One region of the Streptomyces sp. NPDC046197 genome, then DNA from elsewhere that is predicted to be linked to it. Evidence: riboswitches for the same ligand, from Rfam matches in the RefSeq annotation. Region 1 holds a riboswitch; the other holds the start of a gene.
What was found. A riboswitch is a leader RNA that binds a small molecule or an ion and turns the genes downstream of it on or off. The one in region 1 is predicted to bind cobalamin.
Positions count from the first base shown of each region.

Region 2: it holds a riboswitch for cobalamin, as region 1 does, so the genes downstream of both, AB0A61_RS07920 (CbtB-domain containing protein) here and AB0A61_RS05435 (cobalamin biosynthesis protein) in region 1, are expected to answer to the same signal.

Region 1 is NZ_JBEYZY010000003.1:59,263-63,772, forward strand. It holds gene AB0A61_RS05420 (lysozyme) at 1-171, shown strand, start outside; gene AB0A61_RS05425 (inorganic phosphate transporter) at 313-1,581, shown strand; gene AB0A61_RS05430 (hypothetical protein) at 1,615-1,845, shown strand; cobalamin riboswitch at 1,968-2,111, shown strand; gene AB0A61_RS05435 (cobalamin biosynthesis protein) at 2,211-3,167, shown strand; gene AB0A61_RS05440 (cobyric acid synthase) at 3,164-4,510, shown strand, end outside.
Region 2 is NZ_JBEYZY010000004.1:189,373-193,882, forward strand. It holds gene AB0A61_RS07895 (thioester reductase domain-containing protein) at 1-17, shown strand, start outside; gene AB0A61_RS07900 (alpha/beta fold hydrolase) at 14-1,153, shown strand; gene AB0A61_RS07905 (alpha/beta fold hydrolase) at 1,216-1,995, shown strand; gene AB0A61_RS07910 (DUF6400 family protein) at 2,126-2,440, shown strand; gene AB0A61_RS07915 (hypothetical protein) at 2,427-2,669, shown strand; cobalamin riboswitch at 2,730-2,871, shown strand; gene AB0A61_RS07920 (CbtB-domain containing protein) at 2,907-3,128, shown strand; gene AB0A61_RS07925 (CbtA family protein) at 3,150-3,902, shown strand; gene AB0A61_RS07930 (histidine phosphatase family protein) at 4,178-4,510, opposite strand, start outside.

The DNA of each region.
Region 1 (4,510 bases):
GACCACGCGCTGTGGATCGCCCGCCACTCCACCCAGGACACCGGGTCGCTGCCGTCCGGGTGGTCGTCCTGGACGTTCTGGCAGTACGACACCAGCGGCCTCCTTCCGGGTGACCAGAATCTCTTCAACGGGTCACCGGCTCGGCTGAAACGGTTCGCAAGGGGCTCGTAGCCCAGCAATACCGGGCTTTCGGGTCATCACGGCACGACGACCCCACCTCAGGACACCCCCAAGACCGTCCCAGTTCACCTTCCGTTCACTCTGGTTACGTACGTTCGTCCGGCCAACGACTTCTAAAGATTGCCTGGGTAAATGGAAAGCTTCTCGCTGATCCTCGCGATTGTGGTGGCAACCGCACTCGCGTTCGATTTCACGAACGGTTTCCACGACACCGCCAATGCGATGGCCACGACCATCTCCACTGGCGCGCTCAAGCCCAAGGTCGCGGTGGCCATGTCCGCCGCACTCAACCTTGTCGGCGCCTTCCTCTCCGTGGAGGTCGCCAACACGATCTCGAAGGGTCTCGTCGACGAGACCGGCATCCGTCCCGAGGTCATCTTCGCCGCCCTGGTCGGCGCGATCCTCTGGAACCTGCTGACCTGGCTGGTGGGGCTCCCCTCCAGCTCGTCGCACGCCCTCATGGGCGGCCTGATCGGCGCCACCATCGCCTCGGCCGGCATCGGCGCGGTGCACGGCGACGCGCTGGTCACCAAGGTGCTGATCCCGGCGGTCGCAGCCCCGGTCGTGGCGGGCGTCGCCGCGATGGTCGCGACCCGGCTGTCGTACACCGCCGGCCGGAAGTCCGACGGCAAGGCGGCCGAGAAGGGTCACCGGGCCGGACAGATCGCCTCCGCGGGCCTGGTCTCGCTGGCCCACGGCACCAACGACGCGCAGAAGACGATGGGCGTCATCACCCTCGCCCTGATCGCCGGCGGCGCCATCGCCCCCGGCTCCAACCCTCCCACCTGGGTCATCCTCGCCGCGGGCCTCGCCATCGCGCTCGGCACCTACATCGGCGGCTGGCGCATCATCCGCACCATGGGCACGGGCCTGACCGACCTTCAGCCGCAGCAGGGCTTCGCCGCCCAGACGAGTGCGGCCACGGCCATCCTGGCCTCCTCCCACCTCGGCTTCTCCCTCTCCACCACGCACGTCGTCTCCGGCTCGGTGATGGGCGCGGGCCTGGGCCGCAAGGGCGGTGTGGTCCGCTGGTCGACCGCCACCCGCATGGCCGTCGCCTGGGTGCTCACGCTGCCGGCCGCCGCCCTGGTCGGCGCCGGTGCGGAGGCCGTGACCGGCCTCGGCGACTGGGGCACCGCGATCGTCGCGGTCTTCCTGGTGGCGGCGAGCGCGGCGATCTGGAGGGTCTCGCGCCGCCAGGTCGTCGACCACACCAACGTCAACGACACCGAGGAGCCGGCCGGCGTGGTCACCACCGCGATCGCCGCCGTGACCCCGCCCCCGGCGGGTTCGGTGAGCGCCGGTGCCTCGGCCCCGGCGGCCGAGGACCTCGCGGCCACGATCCCCGCCCCGGCCCCCGCGCCCGCCGCCGAGTCGGCGGCCCCGCCCGCCGCCGTCTGAGCCCGCGTCCCAGGCAGAAGGAAGAGAAGCACCATGAAGATCGACTGGGCAGCCCTCGGCTCCGTCTTCGGCGTCAGCCTCGCCGTCACCGTGGGCCTCGTGGCCCTGTTCACGCTCGGCATCGCGGGCCTGTCCCGCCGCGAGCGGGCCGTCACCCAGGCCAACGGCGGCGGGGCGCTCGCGCTCACCGGCGCCTACGTCTGCTTCGCCACCTGCGCGGCCGCGGTGGCGTACGGCATCTACCTCATCATGGCGAAGGCCTGACGGCTGCACACTCGTCGTCCGCCCTGCCCGGAGCGCCTCGTCGGCGCTCCGGGCAGGGCGGCTTCGTGCCCTGGTGTGGGCCTCATCTCAGTCTCCCTTCCCAGGTCAGCAGCAAGTTGACGGGTGTTCGCGCGCCGTGGTGGACTGCCCGGGCCAACTACGGCGGCAGAAGAGGAAGCCGGTGTGAATCCGGCGCGGTCCCGCCACTGTGACCGGGGAAGGAATTTCCCGGGAGCCAGGAACTCTCACCGCCGGTCTCGTCGAACCAGGGCGCGGACACCCTGAGTGAGGACATATCGCCATGCGCGGCTGCCGATCCAGGTTCACTACCCGGCCAGTGACTGCCCCGGCCATCGGCTGAACCGATGGGTGCCGATCGCGACTTCGCGTACGGCGCCGCCGCCGGCCTTCTCGGTGACCTGCTCCTCGGCGACCCGCGCCGCGGACATCCGGTCGCCGTGTTCGGGCGGGCCGCGGGTGCCGTGGAACGCGTGCTGTGGCGGGACCACCGGGGGTGGGGCGCCCTGCACACCGCCGTGTGCGTGGGGGGCACCGTCTCCCTGGCGGCGCTCGCCGCGTCCGCCCTGCGTCCCTCCCGGACCGCCTCAGCCGCCCTGACCGCGACCGCCACCTGGGCCGTCGTCGGGGGGACTTCGCTCGCCCGGGAGGCGCGGAGCATCGGGCGGGCACTGGAGGCGGGGGACGTCGAGGCGGCCCGGGCCCGGCTCCCGCATCTGTGCGGACGGGACCCCCAGGCCCTGGACGCGGACGGCATCGCCCGGGCCGTGGTGGAGTCCGTCGCCGAGAACACCTCGGACGCGGTGGTCGGCGCCCTGGTGTGGGGAGCCGTGGGCGGCGTGCCCGGGCTGCTCGGTTTCCGGGCGGTCAACACCCTCGACGCCATGGTCGGGCACAAGTCGCCGAAGTACCGCCGCTACGGCTGGGCCTCGGCGCGGCTCGACGACCTCGCCGGGTGGCCGGGGGCGCGCCTGACCGCCGTACTGGCGGCCGCCGCGGGTCCGGACCCGCGGGGCGCCGCGCGCGCCTGGCGGGCCGACGCCGTCCGGCACCCGAGCCCCAACGCCGGGCCCGTGGAAGCCTCCTTCGCGGGCGCGCTCGGGGTGCGGCTGGGCGGAACCCTGTCGTACGGCGGGCGCGTCGAGCACCGGCCGGTGCTCAACGGCCGGGGACGCGCCGTGCGGACCGGTGACATCGAGCGGGCGGTACGGCTCTCCCGTCGGGTGAGCCTGCTCGCGCTCGGCGTCAGTGTGGCCGGGCGGGCGGCCGCCCGCCGGATCCTCGCGAAGGGACGCACGTCATGAGCGGTGGTCTGCTCGTCGCCGGCACCACCTCCGACGCCGGCAAGAGCGTCGTCACCGCCGGGATCTGCCGGTGGCTGGTACGGCAGGGGGTCAAGGTCGCGCCCTTCAAGGCGCAGAACATGTCCCTCAACTCGTTCGTCACCCGTGAGGGCGCCGAGATCGGACGCGCGCAGGCCATGCAGGCCCAGGCGTGCCGCATCGAGCCCACCGCGCTGATGAACCCCGTGCTGCTCAAGCCGGGCGGCGAACAGAGCAGCCAGGTGGTGCTGCTGGGCAGGCCGGTCGGAGAACTGAGCGCGCGCGGGTACCACGGCGGGCGGCAGCAGCGGCTGCTCGGCACCGTGCTGGACTGTCTCACGGAGTTGCGGGGCAGGTATGACGCGGTGATCTGTGAGGGGGCCGGCAGTCCTGCCGAGATCAATCTGCGGCGGACCGACATCGTGAACATGGGCATCGCCCGCAACGCGAGGCTTCCCGTGCTCGTCGTCGGTGACATCGACCGCGGCGGCGTCTTCGCCTCGTTCTTCGGCACCGTCGCCCTGCTGTCCCGCGAGGACCAGGAACTCGTCGCCGGGTTCCTGGTCAACAAGTTCCGTGGTGACGTGAGCCTGCTGGAGCCGGGTCTGGACATGCTGCGCGGTCTCACCGGGCGGCGCACCTACGGCGTGCTGCCCTTCCGGCACGGCCTCGGCATCGACGAGGAGGACGGGCTGCGGGTGTCCCTGCGGGGATCGGTGCGGGAGTCCGTGGTGGCTCCCGCGGTCGGTGCGGACGTGCTGCGGGTCGCGGTCTGCGCGATACCCCTCATGTCCAATTTCACCGACGTGGACGCGCTGGCCGCCGAACCGGGCGTCGTGGTGCGGTTCGTGGACCGGCCCGAGGAGCTGGCCGACGCCGACCTCGTGGTGGTCCCCGGAACCCGGGGCACGGTCCGCGCCCTGGAGTGGCTGCGCGAGCGTGGTCTCGCGGCGGCGATCGAACGGCGCGCCGCCGAGGGGCGGCCCGTCCTCGGCGTCTGCGGCGGCTTCCAGATCCTCGGCGAGCACATCGAGGACGAGGTCGAGAGCCGCCGGGGGCAGGTGGACGGGCTCGGGGTGCTTCCCGTGCGGGTGCGGTTCGCCCGTGAGAAGACCCTCGCCCGGCCGGTCGGCGAGGCCCTCGGGGAGCGTGTCGAGGGCTACGAGATCCACCACGGAGTCGCCGACGTCCTGGGCGGCGAAGCCTTCCTGGACGGCTGCCGGGTCGGCCAGACCTGGGGCACGCACTGGCACGGCTCCCTGGAGTCGGACGGGTTCCGGCGGGCCTTCCTGCGCGAGGTGGCGGCCGCCGCGGGCCGCCGCTTC
Region 2 (4,510 bases), on a different contig from region 1:
CGGAGCACCACCGATGATCTTCCCAGCCGCGAACTCCCGCGCCCCGAGGCCGGCGCTCCGCAGGGTCAGGACCACCCCGGCCCTGCGCCCCCTCCAGCACCGTCTCGACCCGGCCGCCGTCGAGGAGATCCCCTTCCGGGCGGGCGACGGGCTCCGCCTCGGCCTGACCCGCATCCACACCGGCGACACCGGCCGCCCGGCCGTGCTGCTCCTGCACGGCCACACCGCCTCCGCCGACATGTTCCTGCTGCCCGAGACCCGCAACCTGGTCGACGTCCTCCTCGACGAGGGCTACGAGCCCTGGCTGCTGGACTGGCGGGGCAGCTGCCGGCTGCCGTACAACGAGACCGGGCGGCGATACACGTACGACGACGTCGCCCTGTACGACATTCCCGCCGCCGTCGCCCACATCCGCGAACGCGTCGGCGACCGCCCGCTGTTCGTGGTCGCCCACTGCATCGGCTCGCTCACCCTGTCCCTGAGCATGGCGGCGGGGCTGGTGCCCGGGCTGGCGGGCGTGGTGTCCCAGGGGGTGTTCCTGACGCCGAAGCTCGCGGGCCGGACCTCGCTGCGCATGTCGGTCGCGGGGGAGCTGCTCAAGACCCGGATCGACCACATCCCCGTGGACTTCCGCAAGGTGGGCCTGTGGTCCAGGTACACGCCGTTGTTCGCGCTGGCCGCACGGAAGGCGTCCTGCCCCGACCCCACCTGCCAGATCCTGCACAACTCCGCCTGGGGCACGGGCGCCTCGCTCTTCGTGCACGAGCACCTGTCCCAAGCCACCCACGACCGGCTGGCCGACCTGCTCGGCCCCGCACCGCTGTGGATCCTGCCCCACCTGCGGCGCATCGAGCTGGCCCGCACCGTGGTCCGCTGGCACGACACCGACCACCGCTACCGGGCCCTGCCCCCCAACGCGCTCGACGCGGCCGGCCGCATCGACACCCCGGTGCTGCTCCTCGCCGGCAGCGAGAACGGGCTGTGGCTCGACTCCCAGAAGCTCTGCCACGAGGTCCTCGCCCACCGGCAACCGCAGTTGGACGTGACATACACCGAGATCCCCGGCTACGGCCATCTGGACACCTTCCTGGGCCGGGGCGCCGCCCTCGACGTGTTCGGACACATCCTCGACTTCCTCGGCGAACGGCGGTGACGACAGCCGGGCGGCCGACTACCGTACTCGTCAGTAATCGAATGCACCCCAGGAGGCGCCCCATGCCGCAGCTCGAAGTCGACGGCGCGCTGCTGACGTACGACGACCAGGGCCCGCGCGACGGCGACGGCGTGCCCCTGGTGTTCATCCACGGCTGGACGGCCGACCGGCACCGCTGGGACCACCAGATGGAGCACTTCTCCGTCGAGCGCCGGGTCATCCGGCTCGACCTGCGCGGGCACGGGGAGAGCGGCGGAGCGGGGTCCCGGACGATCGCGGAGCCGGCCCGCGACGTGGTGACCCTGCTGGACCACCTCAAGGTCGACCGGTGTGTCCTGATCGGCCACTCCATGGGCGGGATGATCGCGCAGACGATCGCCCTCGACCACCCCGATCGAGTCGAGCGGCTGGTGCTGGTGAACTCCATCGGCCGGATGACCTACAGCCGGGGCAGGGGCCTGCTGATGGCGGTGTCGACCCGGGTCCCCTTCAAGCTGTTCGTCGCCGCCAACATCCAGCGCGCCTTCGCCCCCGGCCACCCCCGCGAGGAGATCCGGCAGTACATCCGCGCCTCCGCGGCCACCCCGCGCGAGGTCGTCATGACGTGCTACTCCGCGATGCGTGCCTTCGACGTCCTCGACCGGGTGGGCGAGATCGAGGTGCCCACCCTCCTCGTGCACGGCTACCACGACATCCAGCTGCCGGTGCAGCAGATGCTGCGCCTGGCGAAGGCCTACCCGGACGCCGAAGTGCGCATCATCGACGCCGGTCACGAACTTCCCGTGGAGAAGCCGGCCGAGCTGACCAGGACCCTCGACCGGTTCCTGACCTCCAAGGGGTGAAGTGCCGGGGACGGGCCCCGTGGCGGCGCTCGTCCCCGGCCCCCACGGGTCCCGTCGGCGCCGCCGACCTGCTGTGACTTCCCCCACCTGCCCTTGCCGCAGGGGGGAAGGCCTACCTACGTTCGATCGCATGTCCTCCCATGGCCCCGTCCTTCCCGGCGAACCGGACGAACCCGCCGCAGCGAGCAGGCCCGCGGCGGACCGACCCGGCAGCTCCGCACCGGTCGACTTCGCCCTCGACCTGAACGCACACGAAATGCTGCGGCGCACCCATGTCATGGCCGCTCTCGGCCCGGACTGGGACCCCGTCGCGGCACTCCGGGGAGAAGAGGAGGCCTACGAGATGCTGTACTCCGGCCTCAGCCCGGAGCAGCAGCGTCTGTACGACGAACTGGTCGCGGCCGGAGTGCTCCCGAGCGGAGGGGGCGGTCATGCTGCCGCTTGACCCGCAGGCCGACATCGGGCGGCGCGCTTGGGTGGACTGTCCCCGGTGCGCCGACCACCGCGGGTGCGCCACGTGCGAGCAGGGGAGCACCTGCTCCAGGCACTGGCGTTACCTGCTCTCCAACACGGGCAGCCTGCTCCACCTGCAGTGCCCGTCGTGCACCCACATCTGGAGTCACGAAACCCACTTCGGCGCCACCCGCGCGAACCAGGACCGTCCGGGGCGATAACGGCCGCCTTCCCCGTGCGAGAGGAAGATCACGTCAGGTGACGCGGTCTTGGCCGGGTACCTCTGACGCGGTACCGTCGGTCCGATATCGACGACGGCGAGACGGAAGCCGGTGGGAAACCGGCACGGTCGCGCCACTGTATGCGAGATGCTGCCGAGGCATGTCGTGAGTCAGACCCGTGGCCGTCGTCCTGTGCACCACCGAGATGGGACGCGAGCTCCCGGAGGAGGTTCTGCCATGGCGCAGACCGTCGCCCAGCCGACAGCCACCACTCCTGCCATCCCCGCCAAGCTGCCGCTGAAGGCGATAGCTCCCTGGGCGGTCTTCTTCGGCATCCTGATGCTGGTCCTGCTGTACTTCGTCGGCGCCGAGCAGGGCGCCACCTCCGTGTTCAACGGCACGGACGTCCACGAGTGGGTGCATGACGCCCGTCATCTGCTCGGCTTCCCCTGTCACTGACGTGAGGGACGCCGCACGCCCATGAACTCCCCAACGGTAAGGAAGCTCCTCGTGCGGGGCATGCTCGCCGGCCTTGCGGCCGGCGTGCTCGCCCTGATCGCCGCCTACCTTCTCGGTGAGCCGAACGTCGACAAGGCGATCAGCTTCGAGGAAGCCCACTCCCACGAGCACGAGATGGAGGTCGTCTCCCGCTCCCTGCAGTCCACCGCCGGTCTCGCCACCGGCGTCCTGGTCTACGGGGTCGCCTTCGGCGGCATCGCCGCGCTCGCGTACTGCTTCGCGCTGGGCCGGGTCGGCCGCTTCAGCCCGCGTGCCACGGCACTCCTGCTCTCGGGCTGCGCGCTGCTCGCCGTGTACGTCGTCCCCTTCCTGAAGTACCCGGCCAATCCGCCGTCGGTCGGCAACTCCGACACCATCGGCAAGCGGACCGCCCTGTACTTCCTGATGATGCTGCTCAGCGTGCTGCTCGCGGTCGCTGCCACGATCCTGGGCAAGCGCCTGGCGCCCGGCCTCGGCACCTGGTGGGCGACGGTGGTCGCGGTGGCCGCCTTCGCCGCCGTGATCGGCCTGGCCTACGCCTTCCTGCCGGCCGTCAACGAGGTCCCGAAGGACTTCCCGGCCACCCTGCTGTGGCGGTTCCGCCTGTCCGCCCTGGCCGTCCAGGCCGTCCTGTGGGGCGGATTCGGCCTGCTCTTCGGCGAGTTGGCCGAGCGGCAGCTGAACCCCAAGCAGGCAACGGCCCTGTCCAGAGGGACGGTTCCCGCCCCGAACTGAACAGTCCCGGAACACGAGAGGGCCCCTCGGAACCGTCCGAGGGGCCCTCTCGCGCCCCGACGCGGACACCGCGCCACGCCTGGTGGCCGCGCGCCGGTCCGACGTGGTCCTGCTCGACCTCGGCCTGCCCGCATCCTCGGCGCAGCATGACGGACCCGAGGACCGCGCCACGTCACCGGGGCGTGGCCCTCGGGCTCACCCGCAAGGGTTGAGGCGCCCGCGGCCTTCCGAGCCACGGCGCCCGTGGCTTCCCGCACTGCTGCGCCCGCGCCGTCTCAACGCGTCCAGCCGTCGGGCGAGACGGCCAGGGGCCTGCCAAGCCGTAGGTTCCAGCGTCCGGTTCGTCCGCTGAGTTCCGTGGCCGTCAACGGCGGTACGTCGAGCCGCCAGAAGGCAGCCGCGGGCAGGCCCAGGACATGAACGACCGCGGCCCGCACGATCTCCGGCTCGACCACCGCGACCGTACGTCCTTCTGTGTCCTGTGCGGTGTCCAGCCAGCCCCCGATCCGCTCGCACACGTCCCGCACCGACTCCCCGCCGTGTGCTGCCCAGCCGGGGTCGGTGAGCCAGCGTCCCACTGCTTCCGGCTCGGCGGCTCCCACCTCCTC